Regions from separate parts of the Pseudomonas sp. S09G 359 genome, predicted to be linked through region 3. Evidence: riboswitches for the same ligand, from Rfam matches in the RefSeq annotation. Region 3 holds a riboswitch; each other region holds the start of a gene.

Region 1 (5,525 bases), 290 kb from region 3:
CGCCGCTTTGGTCTGGCGGGTAGGTTGTATCGCGAGCTGGAAGCGCTGGCGCGGGCGGATGGGGTAGAGGTGGTGTACCTGCATACCCACCCGTTTCTGCCGGGAGCGATTGATTTCTGGGTGCGGCAGGGCTTTGAGATTGTTGATATCGAAGCCGACCCGCTGTGGCAGACCACCCACATGCACAAGCCGCTGTAGATCCAAAGGTGGGAGGGGCGGTGCGACGATTCGACTTGCCCCCGATGGCTGTGGGTCAGTCCTGGATTTATCAACTGACACTCCCTCATCGGGGGCAAGCCCCCTCCCACTTTGGATTTTTGTTGTGCTGGAAATTTTGGTGTGTCAGCTAACTCGCAAGTCGATATATCGAAGCCGACCCGATCTGGCAGACCACCCACATGCACAAGCCGCTGTATATCCAAAGGTGGGGGGGGCGGTGCGACGATTCGACTTGCCCCCGATGGCTGTGGGTCAGTCATGGATTTATCAACTGACACTCCCTCATCGGGGGCAAGTCGAATCGTCGCACCGCCCCTCCCACATTTGAATTTTGGTGTGTCAGTTGGAGCGCAATCGCAATATTTGCGCCCCATCAAACGGGTCCGTCAGGTAATGCGCCTGCACCCCGAACGTGTCCTGCAGCCGCTGCGGCGTGAGTACTTCCAACGGCTTGCCCAACGCCACCAACCGCCCGCGATCGAGCACGGCCAGGCGGTCACAGGTCAGGGCCTGGTTAAGGTCATGCAGCGCAATCAGCGTGGTCACCGGCAGCGCCTGCACGCCTTTCAATATCGCCAGCTGGTGCTGGATATCCAGGTGATTGGTCGGCTCATCCAGTAACAGAATCTGCGGCCGCTGCGCCAGGGCGCGGGCGATGTGCACACGCTGGCGTTCGCCGCCGGAGAGGCTGCGCCAGGCGCGTGTGCTCAGGTGCGTGGCGTCCACATCGTGCAGGGCCTGGCGCACGATGGCGTCATCTTCGTCGGACCACGGGCTCAACGCCGACAGCCAGGGCGTGCGGCCCAGCGCCACGGCGTCGAAGACGCGGATGGCGTCGTCGGTGTCGGCCTGTTGCTCCACCACCGCCAGCTGTTGCGCGATGGCGCGGCGCGACAGCTCGCCCAGGCGCTTACCGCCAAGCTGCACCTGGCCCGATGCGGGCGCCCGCAGGCCGGCGAGCAGTTTGAGCAGGGTGGATTTGCCGGAGCCGTTCGGGCCGACGATGCCGAGGGTTTCGCCCTGCTCGACGTCCAGGTGAATATCGCACAGCAACTCAGCCTCGCGCACCTTGAAGCCCAAGCCGCTGCAGCTCAGTACGCTCATCGGGGGTTTCTCCGGCCAATCAGAATCAACGCAAACACTGGCGCACCGACCAGGGCGGTGACCACGCCCACCGGAATCACCTGGCCCTTGATCAGCGTGCGTGACAGCACATCGGCGGCAATCAGAAACAGCGCGCCCCCCAGCGCACTGGCCGGCAGCAAACGCGAGTGCCCGGTGCCAAGCAGCAGGCGCACAGCGTGGGGGATCACCAGGCCGACAAAACCGATGGAGCCGACAATCGAGACCATCACCGCCGTGACCAGCGCCGCGCAACCCACCAGCACAAATTGCACGCGACGTACCGGGATGCCAAGGGACGCCGCCGAGTCGCTGCCGAAAGTGAACGCATCCAGCGCGCGCCGGTGCCACAGGCACACCGCCAGGCCGATGACCGCCACCGGCACCGCCAGCCACACAGAGGGCCAGCGCACGCCGCTGAGGTTGCCGAGCAACCAGAACATGATGCCGCGCGCCTGTTCGGAACTGGCCGACTTGGTGATCAGGAACGCGGTGAGGGCATTGAACAGCTGCGAACCGGCGATGCCCGCGAGGATGATCTGCCCGGTGCCGCTCACGGAGCCGCTGGCCCGCGCGAGCAGAATTACCAAGGCAAAGGCGGCCATGGCGCCTACAAATGCACCGGCCGACAACGAGATCAAACCGCCGCCCACGCCCATCAGCGCCACCAACACCGCGCCGGTCGAGGCGCCGGCGCTGATGCCCAGCAGGTACGGGTCGGCCAGCGGGTTGCGCAGCAACGACTGCAGAATCACCCCACAGGTTGCCAACCCGGCACCGCACGCGGCGGCGACCAGGGCGCGGGTCAGGCGGTAGTTCCACACCACGCCCTCATCGATAGGGTCCAGCACGTAACTGGCGCCCCAAAGTTTGTTGGCGAGCACCTGCAGCACCACCTGGGGTGAGATGGCGGTTTCGCCGATGGCCACGCCGGCGAGCACGGCGATCAGCAGCAGGGCCAGGGCGAGTAGGGTTCGGATCACGCCTGTACTCATTTGCGCAGGTCGTAGCCGTCGATGGCCGTGGCCAGTTGTTCAAGGCCGTCGAACATGCGGATGCTGGCCTGCAACGCCAGGGCATCGAGGATGATGATGCGGTTGTTTTTCACCGCGTCCATGTTGCGGGTCACTGCGCAGGAAGGCGAGTTTCTTTTCATGGTCGTCGGCGGGGTAGCGGCGACGGTCCATACGTGCGATCACCAAAAAGGTCGGGTTGGCCTTGGCGATGGTTTCCCAGCCGACGGCGGGCCACTCTTCATCGGACTGCACCACATTGGTCAGGCCGAGCGTTTGCAGGATGAACTCCGGGATGCCCTTGTGGCCGGCCACATACGGGTCGCTGGCCATCTCGGAGCTGGAGAACCACACCAACGCGCTGGCCTGCTTGAGGCCCTTGCTCTGCACGGTGGCGACGGATTTGGCCAGGCGCGCCTTGAGCTCGTCGTTCAACTGCTGGCCGCGGTCCTGCACGTCGAAGATCTGCGCCAGTTGGCTGATACTTTTATAGATGGTCTCGATGCGGAACGGCTCCAGCCGCGTGCCGTCGGCGCCCACCAGGTTGTCCTTGCCTTCGCAGTCGGAGGGCAGCAGGTAGGTGGGGATGTTCAACTCATGGAACTGCTCGCGCGTGCCCACCACGCCCTGCGGGCCGACCACCCATTCCAGCTCGGCCGCCACCAGTTGCGGGCGCTTGGCGATCACCGCTTCGAAGCTCGGCTCGTTATTGGCCAGGCGTTCGATGCCATCGTTCAGGGCCTTGTACTGCGCCAGCACGTTGTTGAACCACAGCGAGGTGCCGACCACTTTGTCGCCCACGCCCAAGGCGTAAAGCATCTCGGTGGCAGCCTGGCCGATGGTCACGCTGCGTGCAGGGGCTTGCTGGAAGGTCACGTTGATGCCGCAGTTCTCGACGGTCAGCGGGTAGTGAGTCGGTGCCGCGTGGGCCAGGGCACAGAAACCCAGGCCGGTGATCAGGGCGGTAACGCGTGGCAGCATGGGGCTATCTCCGTAAAGCCGTAGGTGAAGCAGGGGCGGTACGGCTTGGAAACACACCCTCGAGCGCTGCCGAGCGGGCAGGGCAAGGACGTCCTTCCCGGACACCCCGCCGGTTAGTGTTCTTACTCGGCCGGCAGGTCTCCTGACTGATGCGTCGTCGCCACGCTCCGGCCTTCCCGGGCAAGGCCCAGTGGCGTCAAGGAGCAGGCTCAGCACCTACAGTTGCGGGGGCAGTTTCGATTGGCGCGGTGTACCGCGTTTCGAATTCCCTATTAGTCCCGTATGGGAACCGGCGCGGTATGGTAGTCGATCGTGGCTGGCCGGGGGAACCTCATCCGTACGCATTTGGCCCGCGGGCCCGGATGGGGTCTCTAAACCTCGGCTTAGGGTGTACCATCAGTCTCTGTTCATCAGAAATCAGTCAGACATGCCCACGCTTAGCGAAGAGAGCCGCCGGATTGTAGCTACTCTGGTGCACCGCGTTGGTCCGCACGCTGACACTGCAAGCATCGCCGAGGCGATTGTTTCGATTTTGCAGGATATGGACGCAGCACTGGCGCCCATAATCGGCCAGCAGGGCGTTGCCGCGCTGTACCGGCGCAGCTTCCATCTGTGCGTCGCCAACCATCCACGCCTGGCCGTCAGCTATGACAGCGTGCCGGCGGCGATGGATCTGCTTGCCCTCAAATCCGTTCTCGTCGAGCAAAACGAGACCGATGCGCGGTTTTTCGGTGAGGTGTTGCTGACAACCCTCTACGAACTCCTGACCACGCTGATCGGGCCTTCACTCACCGCACGTTTGCTGGTGGGTGTGTGGCTGCCTCCTTCGAGCGACACCTCTTCGCAGGAAATTTCGCCATGAGCACCAAAGTGACTATCAACCGTCTGGCCACGGGTGTGCCAGGACTGGACGAGGTCCTGGGCGGTGGCCTGCCGGAGTTTTCGTTCAACCTCATCGCCGGCCCTCCGGGATGTGGCAAAACCACCCTCGCGCACCAGATGATGTTCGCCCTGGCCACGCCCGAGCGCCCGGCGCTGTTCTTTACCGTGCTCGGGGAGCCGCCGCTGAAGATGCTGCGTTATCAGCAGCAGTTCGATTTCTTCGACGATGAAGCCATCAACCAGTCGATTCGCTATATCAACCTGGCAGACGACACCCTGGCCGGTGATCTGGACGAAGTGTTGCGGCGCATCGTCAGTGAGGTCGAGGCGCATTCGCCGTCGCTGGTCTTCGTCGATTCGTTCCGCTCCGTGGTGCTGGCCAGCCAGACCCAGCACAACCCCAACAACAACTTGCCGCAGTTCATCCAGCAACTGGGCATGTTGATGACGACGTGGCAGGCGACGACCTTCCTGATCGGCGAGTATTTCACCGAAACCGACACCAATCCGATCTTCACTGTGGCAGACGGCCTGATCTGGCTGCGGCAGAGCGTCGAGCGCAATTCGATGGTGCGCAAGATGGAAATCATGAAAATGCGCGGCCAACCGACCTTGCCGGGGCTGCACACTTTCCGGATTGCCACTTCGGGGATCAAGGTGTTCCCGCCGGCCGCCCTCAACCGGTCGGTTGAAGTGCCGCCGACGTTCCCGATCACGCGCCTGAAAATGGGCGTGCCGGCCCTTGATGAAATGCTCGGCGGCGGCCTGCCTCGCGGCTATTCGCTGCTGGTGGCCGGGCCGTCGGGCTCGGGCAAGAGCATTCTGGCCGCGACCTTTCTGGCCGAGGGCGCGCGCAACGGTGAGACCGGGGTCATCGCCGTCTTCGAGCAGCGGCCCAATCATTCGCAGAACCCGCAGTTGGCCGAGTTGATCAAGAATGGGCAGGTGGGCCTGGTGGACAGCCGCGCGCCGGACCTGTCGATTGACGAGATCGTGCAACTGCTGCTCGGTGAGATCAGCCGCTTGAACGCCTCCCGCGTGGTGATCGATTCGCTGTCGGGCTTTGAACTGGCGCTGGCGCCGACCTTTCGCGCGGATTTCCGCGAGTCGTTGTCGCGCATGGTCACCGCGTTGACCGGGGCCGGGGTCAGCGTGTTGATGACATCGGAGCTGGAAGACCGTTACACCGACCTGCGTTTCAGCCCCTACGGCACGGCGTTCCTCACCGATGCGATCATCGTGCAGCGCTACATCGAAGTAGAGAGCCGCTTGCTGCGCATCATGGCGGTGGTCAAGGTTCGCGCCAGC
Region 2 (5,525 bases), 2.2 Mb from region 3:
GCAGGTCGAGGCTGTCGAGGTCGTTGGTCACGCCGCCGAGCAGATCATGGATCAGCGCGGTGCCGCTTTGCGGCAGCGTATCCGGCAGCGGGTAACCTTCGGCCTGCAGGGCACGCAGGATATTCAGCGCGGCGGCCGGCGTGTCCAGGCCCACGCCGTTGCCGATGCGACCGTCGCGAGTCGGGTAGTTGGCGAGGATCAGGGCGATGCGTTTGTCGGCATTCGGCACCCGCGCCAACTCGACCCAGCGGCGCGCCAGCTCGGCGACAAAATCCATACGCTCGGGCGCGGCGCGGTAGCACACCACGTCCGACTGGCTGCGCTCGCTGCGCCAGGCCAGGTCCTTGAAGCTGATCGGCCGACTGATAATGCGCCCGTCCAACTCCGGCAAGGCAATGTGCATCGCCAGGTCGCGCGGGCCCAGGCCCTGCTCACTGGCCTCCCAGCCGGGTTGGTTGTCTTGGGCGCAGATCGCCTGAATCACCGGGATATTGCGACGAAACGGGCGCAGGTGCGGCGCTTCGGGGCTGGATTGGGCAAAGCCGGTGGTATTCAGAATCACCGCCGCGCCTACTTCGTCCAGCAGGTCCTCGACCACCGCCAGGCAGCCGGGCTCCTTCAAGCTGGCCACCGCCATCGGCAACGGGTTGAGGCCCGCCGCCTGCAAACGTTGGCAGAACACGTCAATAAAACCGGTGTTGGCCGCCTGCAAGTGGGAGCGGTAGAACAGCACCGCCGCCACCGGCCACTCGGCGCGCCAATCCGCCTGCCAGTCAGGCAGGCTCGCATTGGCTGTATGCGGGTGATAAATCGCAGTGCGCGGCAGTGTCTGCGGCTCGGCCCAGGCATAGTCGCGGCCCAGATAGCCACTTGCGAGGCAGCGATAAAAATCCAGAGCATTGCCCAGGCCACCCTGGCGCAGGTAGTGCCACAGACGGTCGCGCGCCTCGACACCCACGGTACTCAGGCCGCTGAGTTCCGGGTCGGGGCGGTCATCGCCCGGCACCAGGATCAGCTGCACGCCGCGCTCGGCCAATTCCACCAACCGCTCGATACCGTAACGCCAATAACCGATGCCGCCATGCAGCGAAATCAGGATGACCTTGGCGTGGCGCAGCACCTCGTCGACGTACAAGTCGACCGAGGCGTGGTTCTGCACCTGCATCGGGTTGGCCAGGCGGAAACTGGGGTAATCCTCGGGCAACTGCTGCGCCGCTTCGGCCAGCAGTGCCAGGCTGGAATCACCGCTGCAGAGGATCACCAGCTCGGCGGGAGTTTGTCCAAGGTCGGCAATATTGTCGTCCGAGACAAAACCACCGGGCTGAGTCCTGAGCAGGTGCATGGGTTAAACGCTGAGGGCAGCGCGCAATTGCGCTTCAAGGCCTGCCGCGTCCAGCTCCTGGCCGATCAGCACCAGCCGCGTGATGCGGGCTTCGTCAGCGCCCCAGGCACGGTCGAAGTGCTTGTCGAAGCGCGTGCCCACGCCCTGGATCAGCAGGCGCATCGGCTTGTTCGGGATGGCAGCGAAGCCTTTGACGCGCAGGATGCCGTGTTGCACCACCAGTTGGGTCAAGGCGTCGAGCAGCAGCGCTTCGTCGGCTTGGGGCAGGTCAATGGAGATGGAATCGAAGGCGTCGTGGTCGTGGTCGTGGTCGTCTTCACCTTCGTGGTGATGATCGTGATGGCTGTGGCGACCGTCGATATGCTCCTCGGAGCCGGCGCCCAGGCCGATCAGCACGTCCAGCGGCAGGCGACCGCTGCTGGCTTCGATGATCTTCACCGCAGGCGGCAGTTCTTCAGCGACTTCCAGACGCACGCGGGCCAGGTCTTCGGCGCTGATCAGGTCGGATTTATTCAGGATCACCAGGTCGGCGCTGGCCAGTTGGTCGGCGAACAGTTCGTGCAGCGGCGATTCGTGATCCAGGTTCGGGTCGAGCTTGCGCTGGGCATCCACCTGGTCCGGGAACGCGGCGAAGGTGCCGGCGGCCACGGCCGGGCTGTCGACTACGGTGATCACCGCATCAACCGTGCAGGCGCTGCGGATTTCCGGCCACTGGAAGGCTTGCACCAAGGGTTTTGGCAGGGCCAGGCCGGAGGTTTCGATGAGGATATGGTCGAGGTCACCACGGCGGGCAACCAGCTCGCGCATCACCGGGAAGAACTCTTCCTGCACGGTGCAGCACAGGCAGCCGTTGGCCAGCTCGTACACGCGGCCGTTGGCTTCTTCCTCGGTGCAGCCAATGGAGCATTGCTTGAGGATTTCACCGTCGATGCCCAACTCGCCGAATTCGTTGACGATCACGGCAATGCGACGGCCCTGGGCGTTGTCGAGCATGTGGCGCAGCAACGTGGTCTTGCCCGAGCCGAGGAAGCCGGTAACGATGGTGACGGGGAGTTTGGCCAGTGTTTTCATCGGATGCCCTTTGGGGCGGGCATACGGGACGATAGGCCCTGCGGCGGCGCGCAGAAGCGGATTTCGTCACCGGATCACCCCGCCCGGTTAAAGTAGAAAATCGGTTGCGAGGCAGGTCTCCTGGCTTGGGGCTTACGGGTCTTGCGACCGGCGCTGGCTGCGCCTTCCCGCCGTATCGGCAGTGGCGTGGCAGTCAACTGAACCCTTCACAGTTGCGGGGGCAGCCGCGGCTTGAACCGCGTTCCCTTCTTAGCTCCGGCCTGGGCCGAAGAACCTCGAAGGTGCAAGGCTACAGGGGCACGCTGCATTTGACTACCGTCGCCCGCCCATGCTCTCCTACACATCTTGTTTCGGGTGCCCCTCACGGGGTGAAACGGGAAACCGGTGAGCCATGGTCTATGGTAAGTCCGGTGCTGCCCCCGCAACGGTAAGCGAGCGAAGCGTCATGGCCACTGTGCACGTGCATGGGAAGGCGATGCTTTCAGGACTCTAACCAGAATCCCCTCGCAAGCCCGGAGACCGGCCCGAAAAATTCAGATAACAAACCCGCGGTGGGCGGGCGCTGTTCAGAACCCTGCGTGCCTGGCTCGCGGGGTTTTCATGCGCCTGTGCACCCTGACACTCGTAAGGGACGCGCCATGTCGATCATCAGCAGCACTTCGCACACCGCCAGCAGCACCTCAACCCTGAGCCAGCGCCTGACCGCCGCCATCGGTGCGTCGATCCTCGGTGCGTGCCTGGTGTATTTCGCCGGTTTCTCGCATATCGAGGCGGTGCACAACGCCGCTCACGATACCCGCCACAGCGCCGCGTTCCCGTGCCACTGAGGCCTGCCGACATGATCAAGCGTATTGCCCAAACCGCAGGCTTCACCGGCCTGTTGGCCGCCCTGCTGCTGACTCTGCTGCAAAGTTTCTGGGTCGCCCCGTTGATCCTGCAGGCGGAAACCTTTGAAAACGCCCCGGCCGCCACCGAAGTGGCCCATGCACACGCCGCTGGCGCCGCCGAGCACAGCCATGACGCCGAGGCCTGGGAGCCGCAAGACGGCTGGCAGCGCGTGCTGTCCACCACCGGTGGCAACCTGGTGGTCGCCGTCGGCTTTGCCCTGATGCTGGCGGGCCTCTACACCCTGCGCACCCCGACCCGCACCGCCCAAGGCCTGCTGTGGGGCCTGGCCGGCTACGCCACCTTCGTGCTGGCGCCCACCCTGGGCCTGCCGCCGGAGTTGCCGGGCACCGCCGCTGCCGACCTGGCGCAACGCCAGATCTGGTGGATCGGTACCGCCGCCTCTACCGCCGTCGGCATTGCGCTGCTGGTGTTCGGCCGCAACTGGCTGCTCAAAGTGCTGGGCGTGGCGATCCTGGCCGTGCCCCACGTGATCGGTGCGCCACAACCGGAAGTGCATTCGATGCTGGCCCCGGAAGCACTGGAAGCGCAGTTCAAGATCGCGTCGCAGCTGACCAACGTGGTGTTCTGGCTGGCCCTGGGCCTGATCAGCGCCTGGCTGTTCCGCCGCAACCGCGACGACCACTACTCGGCATGACCCTGGTGGTCGGCCTGGGCTGCCAGCGGGGCTGCGAAGTGCACACCCTGCTGGCGCTGTTTGACCGCGCCCTGGCCGAAGGTGGGATCGACCGCCAGCGCATTACCGCGCTGGCGAGCGTCGATCTGAAGCAGGATGAGCCGGGGCTGCTCGCGCTGGCCGAGCGCCTGCAGCTGCCCTTGCAGTGCTTCAGCGTCGAGCAATTAGCCGTGTATGAAAGCCGCTTGAGCCATAAATCGGCCGTCGCATTCACCCATACTGGCTGCTACGGCATCGCCGAAAGCGCCGCCTTGGCCCTCGCCGAAAACCTCGCCGACGCCCCTGCCCGCCTGCTGATCACTCGCCAAAAAAACGCCCAGGCCACCTTTGCGTTGGCCTGCGCCGGCTAAAACCTCGATAATCGCCCTTTGCGAACATGAGCAGTCTTCATGCTCGCCCGTTTTTCGACAGGAATTTTGCATGACCGTCTACTTCATCGGCGCCGGCCCCGGCGACCCGGAATTGATCACCGTCAAAGGCCAGCGGCTGGTCCGTAGTTGCCCGGTGATCATCTATGCCGGCTCGCTGGTGCCGGCGGCGGTACTGGAGGGGCATCAGGCTGAACAGGTGGTCAACAGCGCAGCGCTGCACCTGGAACAGATTATTGACCTGATCAAGGCGGCGCACGCAAAAGGCCAGGACGTGGCCCGCGTGCACTCCGGCGACCCGAGCCTGTACGGCGCGATTGGCGAGCAGATCCGCCTGCTACGTGAGCTGGGTATCCCGTTCCAGATCATCCCCGGCGTTACGGCGGTGGCCGCGTGCGCAGCGTTGCTGGAGGCCGAACTGACGTTGCCGGATATCGCCCAGAGCGTGATCCTGACCCGCTATGCCGACAAAACCAGCATGCCCGCCGGCGAGGCCTTCGACAGCCTGGCGCAGCACGGCACGACCATGGCGATTCACCTGGGGGTCAACCATCTGGAGAAGATCGTCGCCGAACTGCTGCCGCACTATGGCGCAGATTGCCCGATTGCCGTGGTGCACCGCGCAACTTGGCCGGATCAGGATTGGGCGATTGGCACCCTCAGCGATATCGCTGAAAAAGTCGCGGCCAAAGGTTTCAAGCGCACGGCGCTGATTGTGGTGGGACGGGTGTTGGCCAGTGACAATTTCAGTGAATCATCGCTGTATCGGGCTGGGCATGCGCATCTCTATCGCCCATGAGTTTTTACTTTATAAAAACTAGACAAGACACTGATTTAATTGACTAAATACAAAACAAAATGTGGGAGGGGGCTTGCCCCCGATGGCGATGTATCAGGCTACTCATGAGGCGACTGACACACCGCTATCGGGGGCAAGCCCCCTCCCACAGTTGATCTGCTTTGTTAGGAAGATAGCGTAACCATTTGAAATACAAGCATAAAAAACGGCGCTCACGGGGCGCCGTTTTTTTGTTCGCAGTGAACGCCTTACTCAGTAGTAAGCGTTTTCTTTCTGCGTGTGGTCGGTCACGTCACGCACACCCTTAAGCTCCGGAATACGCTCCAGCAGGGTGCGCTCGATACCTTCGCGCAGGGTCACGTC
Region 3 (5,525 bases):
ATTCTCATACAACATGTCACTCAACGGCCGAGGCTCGGTCCAGCCTTCGAGCTGCAACATCGGTGCCGGATAGAACTCGGTAACGGGCCCCAGGCACAACACGGCCAGGGGTTTGGCGCCAGGCGGCAGGCCCAGCAGGTCGGCCAGGGCCTGGGGCTCGAACAGCGAGACCCAGCCCATGCCCAGCCCTTCGACGCGGGATGCCAACCACAGATTCTGGATCGCACAGGACAGCGAGGCCATGTCCATTTCCGGCAAGGTGCGACGCCCGAAGATATGCCGCTCACGATCATCCATCAGCGCCGCCACCAGCACTTCGGCACAGTCGTGGATGCCTTCGACCTTGAGCTTCATGAACTCATCGGAGCGCTCGCCCAACGCCTCGGCGGTGCGCACGCGCTCTTCCTCCACCAATTGCTGAATCTGCCCACGCAGCTGGCGGTCGCTGATGCGGATAAAGCGCCACGGTTGCATCAAGCCCACGCTCGGCGCCTGGTGCGCGGCCTGGAGCAGGCGCTGGAGCAATTCGGGGGCCACGCTGCCGCCGCTGAAGTGGCGCATATCGCGGCGTTCGGCGATGGCGCGGTAGACGGCCTGGCGGTCGGCCTCGGGGAAGGCGTTGTCGGTCATGGCCTCTTCGGGGGCAAGCCCCCTCCCACAGTTGACCGCGTTCCAAATGTGGGAGGGGGCTTGCCCCCGATGGCGGTCTCCTTGTCAGGCAAAAATAACGCGGCCACCGCTGCCGGATTCGACGGAAAGTAAAAGTGCACGTAGGACGCAGTCATCCGCCCCTGCCGATACACCGCCTCGGCGCCGCGCCCACCATTGGGGCTCAGGCCGCGCGCGATGGGCTCCCACGCCGTGGTGGTCAAGGAATGGTGGTAGGTATGCCCGCGCAATGTGCCTTCCGGCAGCTCGACATTTTGCAGGGCCAGGGCCGCGAGTTTCTTTTGCATCACCGCGTCGCCCTGCAACAGGCCGACCAGTTCGGCGCGGGTGCCGTCGACGTCGGTGAGCGAGTCGAGCAGATAGAGCATGCCGCCGCACTCGGCGAGCAAGGGCTTGCCGGCGGCGTGATGGGCACGAATGGCGTCAAGCATCGGGGTGTTTTCCGACAAGGCCTTGTGATGCAGCTCCGGATAACCACCGGGCAGATAGAGGCTGTCGGCGTCAGGCAATTCGCGATCGTGGATCGGAGAAAAGAATTTCAGCTCGGCGCCCATCGCCCGCAGCAGGTCGAGGCTGGCGCCATAGGTAAAGGCGAAGGCTTCGTCACGCGCCACCGCAATGCGCACACCGGCCAGCAATGGCTCGGCCTCGATCACCTGTGGAGCGGCGAAGGTCACCGGTGGCGGCAACGCGACTTCACAACTGCTGCCCAGGGCTTGGGCGGCGGCGTCCAGGCGCACGTCGAGGTCATTCAGCTCACTGGCCTGCACCAGGCCGAGGTGACGGCTGGGCAGTTCGATCCCGGTTTCGCGGGACAGCGCGCCGTACCAACGCAGGCCTTCGGTGAGGCTGCCTTCGAGTAATTGCGCATGGCGCAGGGTGCCGACGCGGTTGGCCAGCACCCCGGCGAACGGCAGGTCCGGCTGGTAGCGCGCCAGGCCCAGGGCCAGTGCGCCGAAGGTCTGCGCCATGGCGGTGCCGTCGATCACGCCGAGCACCGGCACGCCAAAGTGCCGCGCCAGGTCGGCGCTGGACGGCGTACCGTCGAACAGCCCCATCACGCCTTCGATCAGGATCAGGTCGGCCTCCCCCGCTGCTTCCCACAGCAGGCGACGACTTTCCTGCTCGCCCACCATCCACATGTCCAACTGATACACCGGCGCACCGCTGGCGCGCTCGTGGATCATCGGGTCGAGGAAGTCCGGGCCGCATTTGAACACGCGTACCTTGCGCCCCAGGTTGCGGTGCAAACGGGCCAGCGCGGCGGTGACGGTGGTTTTGCCCTGGCCAGACGCCGGTGCGGCGATCAAGACAGCCGGGCAATGACGGGGCTGGTTCAAAGTTCGACGCCCTTCTGTGCCTTGATACCGGCCTGGAAGGCGTGCTTGAGCATGCCCATTTCGGTAACGGTATCGCCCATTTCGATCAGTTCAGGCTTGGCGCCACGGCCGGTGACCACCACATGTTGCATCGGCGGGCGGGCTTGCAGGTCGCTAAGCACCTGGTCGAGGTCAAGGTAACCGTGCTTGAGGGCGATGTTCAGCTCATCCAGCACCACCAGGCCAATGGCCGGGTCTTGCAGCAGCTCACGGGACACCGCCCAGGCGGCTTCGGCGGCGGCGATGTCGCGCTGGCGGTCCTGGGTTTCCCAGGTAAAGCCTTCGCCCATTACATGGAAGCGCACTTGCTCGGGGAAGCGGCGGAAAAACAGCTCCTCACCGGTGCTGTTACGCCCCTTGATGAACTGCACCACGCCGCACTGCATACCGTGGCCCATGGCCCGGGCCAGCATGCCGAACGCCGAGCTGCTCTTGCCCTTGCCATTGCCGGTGAGCACCAGCAGCAGGCCGCATTCGTTGGGGGAGTTGGCGATGCGCTCGTCGATCACGGCTTTTTTGCGCAGCATGCGTGCCAGGTGGCGTTCGTCGCGGTCGGGGGTATCGGTCATGGCAGCTCTCCGTTGGGAGTGAACAAAAACGGCGGGCAGGAAAAACACATACAGACAGCCAAGCATCGCCCACCGTGATGCTGTTGAATGGTCCAGGCCGGTCTCCGGGCTCATGAGTGGCAGGCATGCCGACGCTGCGCCTTCCCATATCTCAGGCGATACAGTGGCAAAAAGGCAGCGTTTTTCTCATTTACCGTTGCGGGGGCAGCGCCGGGATCGCGGCAGCACTGTGTACAAGTGCGCTCACTCACCGGCTTCCCTGTTTCACCCTGTCGACCCACCGGTCACAGAGCACCTGAAACAAGCGGCGAAGGTTAGTGGGTTGGGGGTGGAGCGTCAATTAAAGACGCCACAAAACCAATGTGGGAGATTGTATGGTTGAGGGGCAAGCCTCAACCATAGAATCTCCCACATTTGGATCTTTTGCCGATTCAGGGGTTACGCGCCAGATTCCCTGGCAGTACGCGCTTGGCGCTGAGGTAGGCATTCTGCCAATACGCCTTGGACAGAGTGTCCAGCTTCACCGTACCGCCGGTTTGCGGCGCATGCACAAAGCGGCCTTCGCCGACGTAGATGCCGGCGTGGCTGACCTGGGAGCCGCCACCGGTGGCGAAGAACAGCAGGTCGCCGGTTTGCAGGTTCTGCTCGCTGACATCCTGGGCACGCATCACGATCAGTTCGCGGGTGGTGCGCGGCAGGGAAATGCCCGCCGCGTCACGGTACACAAAGCCGATCAGGCCACTGCAGTCAAACCCCGAATCCGGCGTATTGCCACCCCAACGATACGGCGTGCCAACCAGGCCCAGCGCGCGGAAGAGCACATCTTCGGCTGCAGGCGAATAATTCTGGCTGGAATAGTTGAACACCGGCTTGGGCTTGACCGCGACAGGCGCGGGCGGCGGTGGTCGGCTTGCGCAGGCGCTGAGCAGCGCGGCGCAAAGGATAAGAATCAGGCGGGCCGAGGTCGACATGTGCAGAACAATCCTGGTCTGGATGCGGCTTTCGCTGCCGAACGCTGAAAACCAGAACGCGCAAGCAAAGCTCGCGCGAACGGATTACAACAATATCCAGGGATTCTAGCGCTTACACGTCAAACTTCAAGTATCACTTTAAGTTTACTTGCTAGCGGTAACCGTAGTCGGGGCCATCGCGAGTGCGCGCTTGGCTTCGATGAAGGTTTTGCTCCAGTAGCTGTCACCCAGGCTATCGACCCGGACACCACCACTGCGGCGGCTGCTGGAGTGGATAAACTGGTTATCGCCCAGGTAGATACCGGCATGGCTGACACGACCACGGCCTGCAGTACTAAAGAAAAGCAGATCACCCGGCTTGAGGTTGTTGCGTGCGACCAACGGTGCTTTCACGTTGATCATTTCGCGGGTGGAGCGTGGCAGGTTCATGCCAGCTTCTTCACGAAACAGGTAGCCGATGAAACCACTGCAGTCGAAACCGGCTTCAGAGGTACCGCCAAAACGGTAACGGGTACCGATCAGGGACATGCCGCGTTCGAGGATGCTGTCGGCCAGGACTGGAAGCTGGTAAGGCTTGTTGCCGCCGAAGTTGGCGAGTTCGTTCTCAGTGGCCTGCTCTTCTTTATAAAGAGCGTCCTCATAGACAGTGGAGGACTGCGCTGCGACGAATTTTGCCTGGGATTGTTGTTGAGGTTTTTGCTGCTCAACCACCTGTTGAGGGTGGGAGGCGCAACCAAACAACAGGGTAACGAGTGCGAGAGGCACGAGGGGTGCGAAGCGATTTAGCATGGGCACGACCGTGGCTGATATGTAAAGAAGCCGAGACTATGCCCTCTATCACATCGATTTGCAAATTCAATCGTGATCTATGTGACTTCTTGTTTGGACTATGACATCTAAGCCCTTAACACCCTATGCAACCCATTTGCGTGGCCAAACCGGCCCAAACGCGGGTTTTCTGACGCCTGGAATTTGCCAAAAGCCCCGTAAACAAAGGCTTGGCTACCAGCCGAGGGTTTCCTTGAGGAAGGGAATCGTCAGCTTGCGCTGAGCCTGCAACGAGGCTTGATCGAGCTGTTCGAGCAAATCGAACAAGGCGCTCATGCTGCGGGTACCACGCGTGAGAATGAAGTGCCCGACTTCGTCGGTGAGGTGCAGGCCGCGACGCGATGCGCGCAACTGCAGGGCGCGCAATTTATCTTCGTCGGACAAGGGGCGCATCTGAAAGATCAGCGCCAGGGTCAGGCGCGATTTGAGGTCGGCCAGCTTGACCGGCAGCTCACGCGGCGAGGTGGACGCGGCAATCAGCAGGCGCCGGCCGCTGTCACGCAAGCGGTTGAACAGGTGAAACAGCGCCTCTTCCCACTCCGCCTTGCCAGCGATGGCCTGCAGGTCGTCCAGGCACACCAGTTCGTACTGCTCAAGCTGATCGAAGATGCCGATACCGCGGTCCATCAACTCAGCCAGCGGCAAGTAAACCGCCGGCTCGCCCATCTGCTCGAAACGCAGGCACGCCGCCTGCAACAGGTGGGTACGCCCCACGCCGTGCTTGCCCCACAGATAGATCAGGCTTTCGGTCCACCCGGCGTCGGCTTCGCAGAGCCGCTCGACATAGCCGAGTGCAGCGGCATTGGCGCCTGGGTAGTAGTTGATAAAGGTGGCGTCATCACGCAGACGCACACCTAAGGGCAGCTGAATCGGTTTCATGCTGACTGAACGGCTCCAAACGAACCGTTAGTGGCCTCTGTGTAAAGTTTGCAAAGTTTATACCCGTGACGCCGGGCGCACAATGCAGCAGACCACAAGCAAAATCAAAGGTTTGCGTTAACTTGGCGGTTTTGCGCAAATAGTTTGACAGCCTATCGCCATAAACTACAAACCCGGCCGAAGCCGGGTTTGTGACGCAGCGGTTACAGGTCCGGGTCTTCGACGCCCGT

The links. A riboswitch is a leader RNA that binds a small molecule or an ion and turns the genes downstream of it on or off. The one in region 3 is predicted to bind cobalamin.
Region 1: linked by a shared signal. The riboswitch ahead of CXQ82_RS21275 (ABC transporter substrate-binding protein) and the one ahead of cobO (cob(I)yrinic acid a,c-diamide adenosyltransferase) in region 3 are both predicted to bind cobalamin.
Region 2: linked by a shared signal. The riboswitch ahead of CXQ82_RS12655 (CbtB-domain containing protein) and the one ahead of cobO (cob(I)yrinic acid a,c-diamide adenosyltransferase) in region 3 are both predicted to bind cobalamin.

Annotation. Positions count from the first base shown of each region.
Region 1 is NZ_CP025263.1:4,674,616-4,680,140, reverse strand. Features, by position in the region: gene CXQ82_RS21290 (GNAT family N-acetyltransferase) at 1-198, shown strand, start outside; gene CXQ82_RS21285 (ABC transporter ATP-binding protein) at 559-1,323, opposite strand; gene CXQ82_RS21280 (iron ABC transporter permease) at 1,320-2,324, opposite strand; partial or broken gene CXQ82_RS21275 (ABC transporter substrate-binding protein) at 2,333-3,335, opposite strand; cobalamin riboswitch at 3,450-3,644, opposite strand; gene CXQ82_RS21270 (hypothetical protein) at 3,763-4,197, shown strand; gene CXQ82_RS21265 (ATPase domain-containing protein) at 4,194-5,525, shown strand, end outside.
Region 2 is NZ_CP025263.1:2,815,338-2,820,862, reverse strand. Features, by position in the region: gene cobN (cobaltochelatase subunit CobN) at 1-1,342, opposite strand, end outside; gene cobW (cobalamin biosynthesis protein CobW) at 1,346-2,413, opposite strand; cobalamin riboswitch at 2,506-2,706, opposite strand; cobalamin riboswitch at 2,749-2,956, shown strand; gene CXQ82_RS12655 (CbtB-domain containing protein) at 3,052-3,240, shown strand; gene CXQ82_RS12650 (CbtA family protein) at 3,252-3,956, shown strand; gene CXQ82_RS12645 (cobalamin biosynthesis protein) at 3,953-4,345, shown strand; gene cobM (precorrin-4 C(11)-methyltransferase) at 4,416-5,162, shown strand; gene nfuA (Fe-S biogenesis protein NfuA) at 5,415-5,525, opposite strand, start outside.
Region 3 is NZ_CP025263.1:4,967,315-4,972,839, forward strand. Features, by position in the region: gene bluB (5,6-dimethylbenzimidazole synthase) at 1-630, opposite strand, end outside; gene CXQ82_RS22640 (cobyrinate a,c-diamide synthase) at 627-2,009, opposite strand; gene cobO (cob(I)yrinic acid a,c-diamide adenosyltransferase) at 2,006-2,617, opposite strand; cobalamin riboswitch at 2,695-2,931, opposite strand; gene CXQ82_RS22650 (C40 family peptidase) at 3,049-3,588, opposite strand; gene CXQ82_RS22655 (C40 family peptidase) at 3,733-4,377, opposite strand; gene hda (DnaA regulatory inactivator Hda) at 4,591-5,295, opposite strand; gene CXQ82_RS22665 (AI-2E family transporter) at 5,499-5,525, opposite strand, start outside.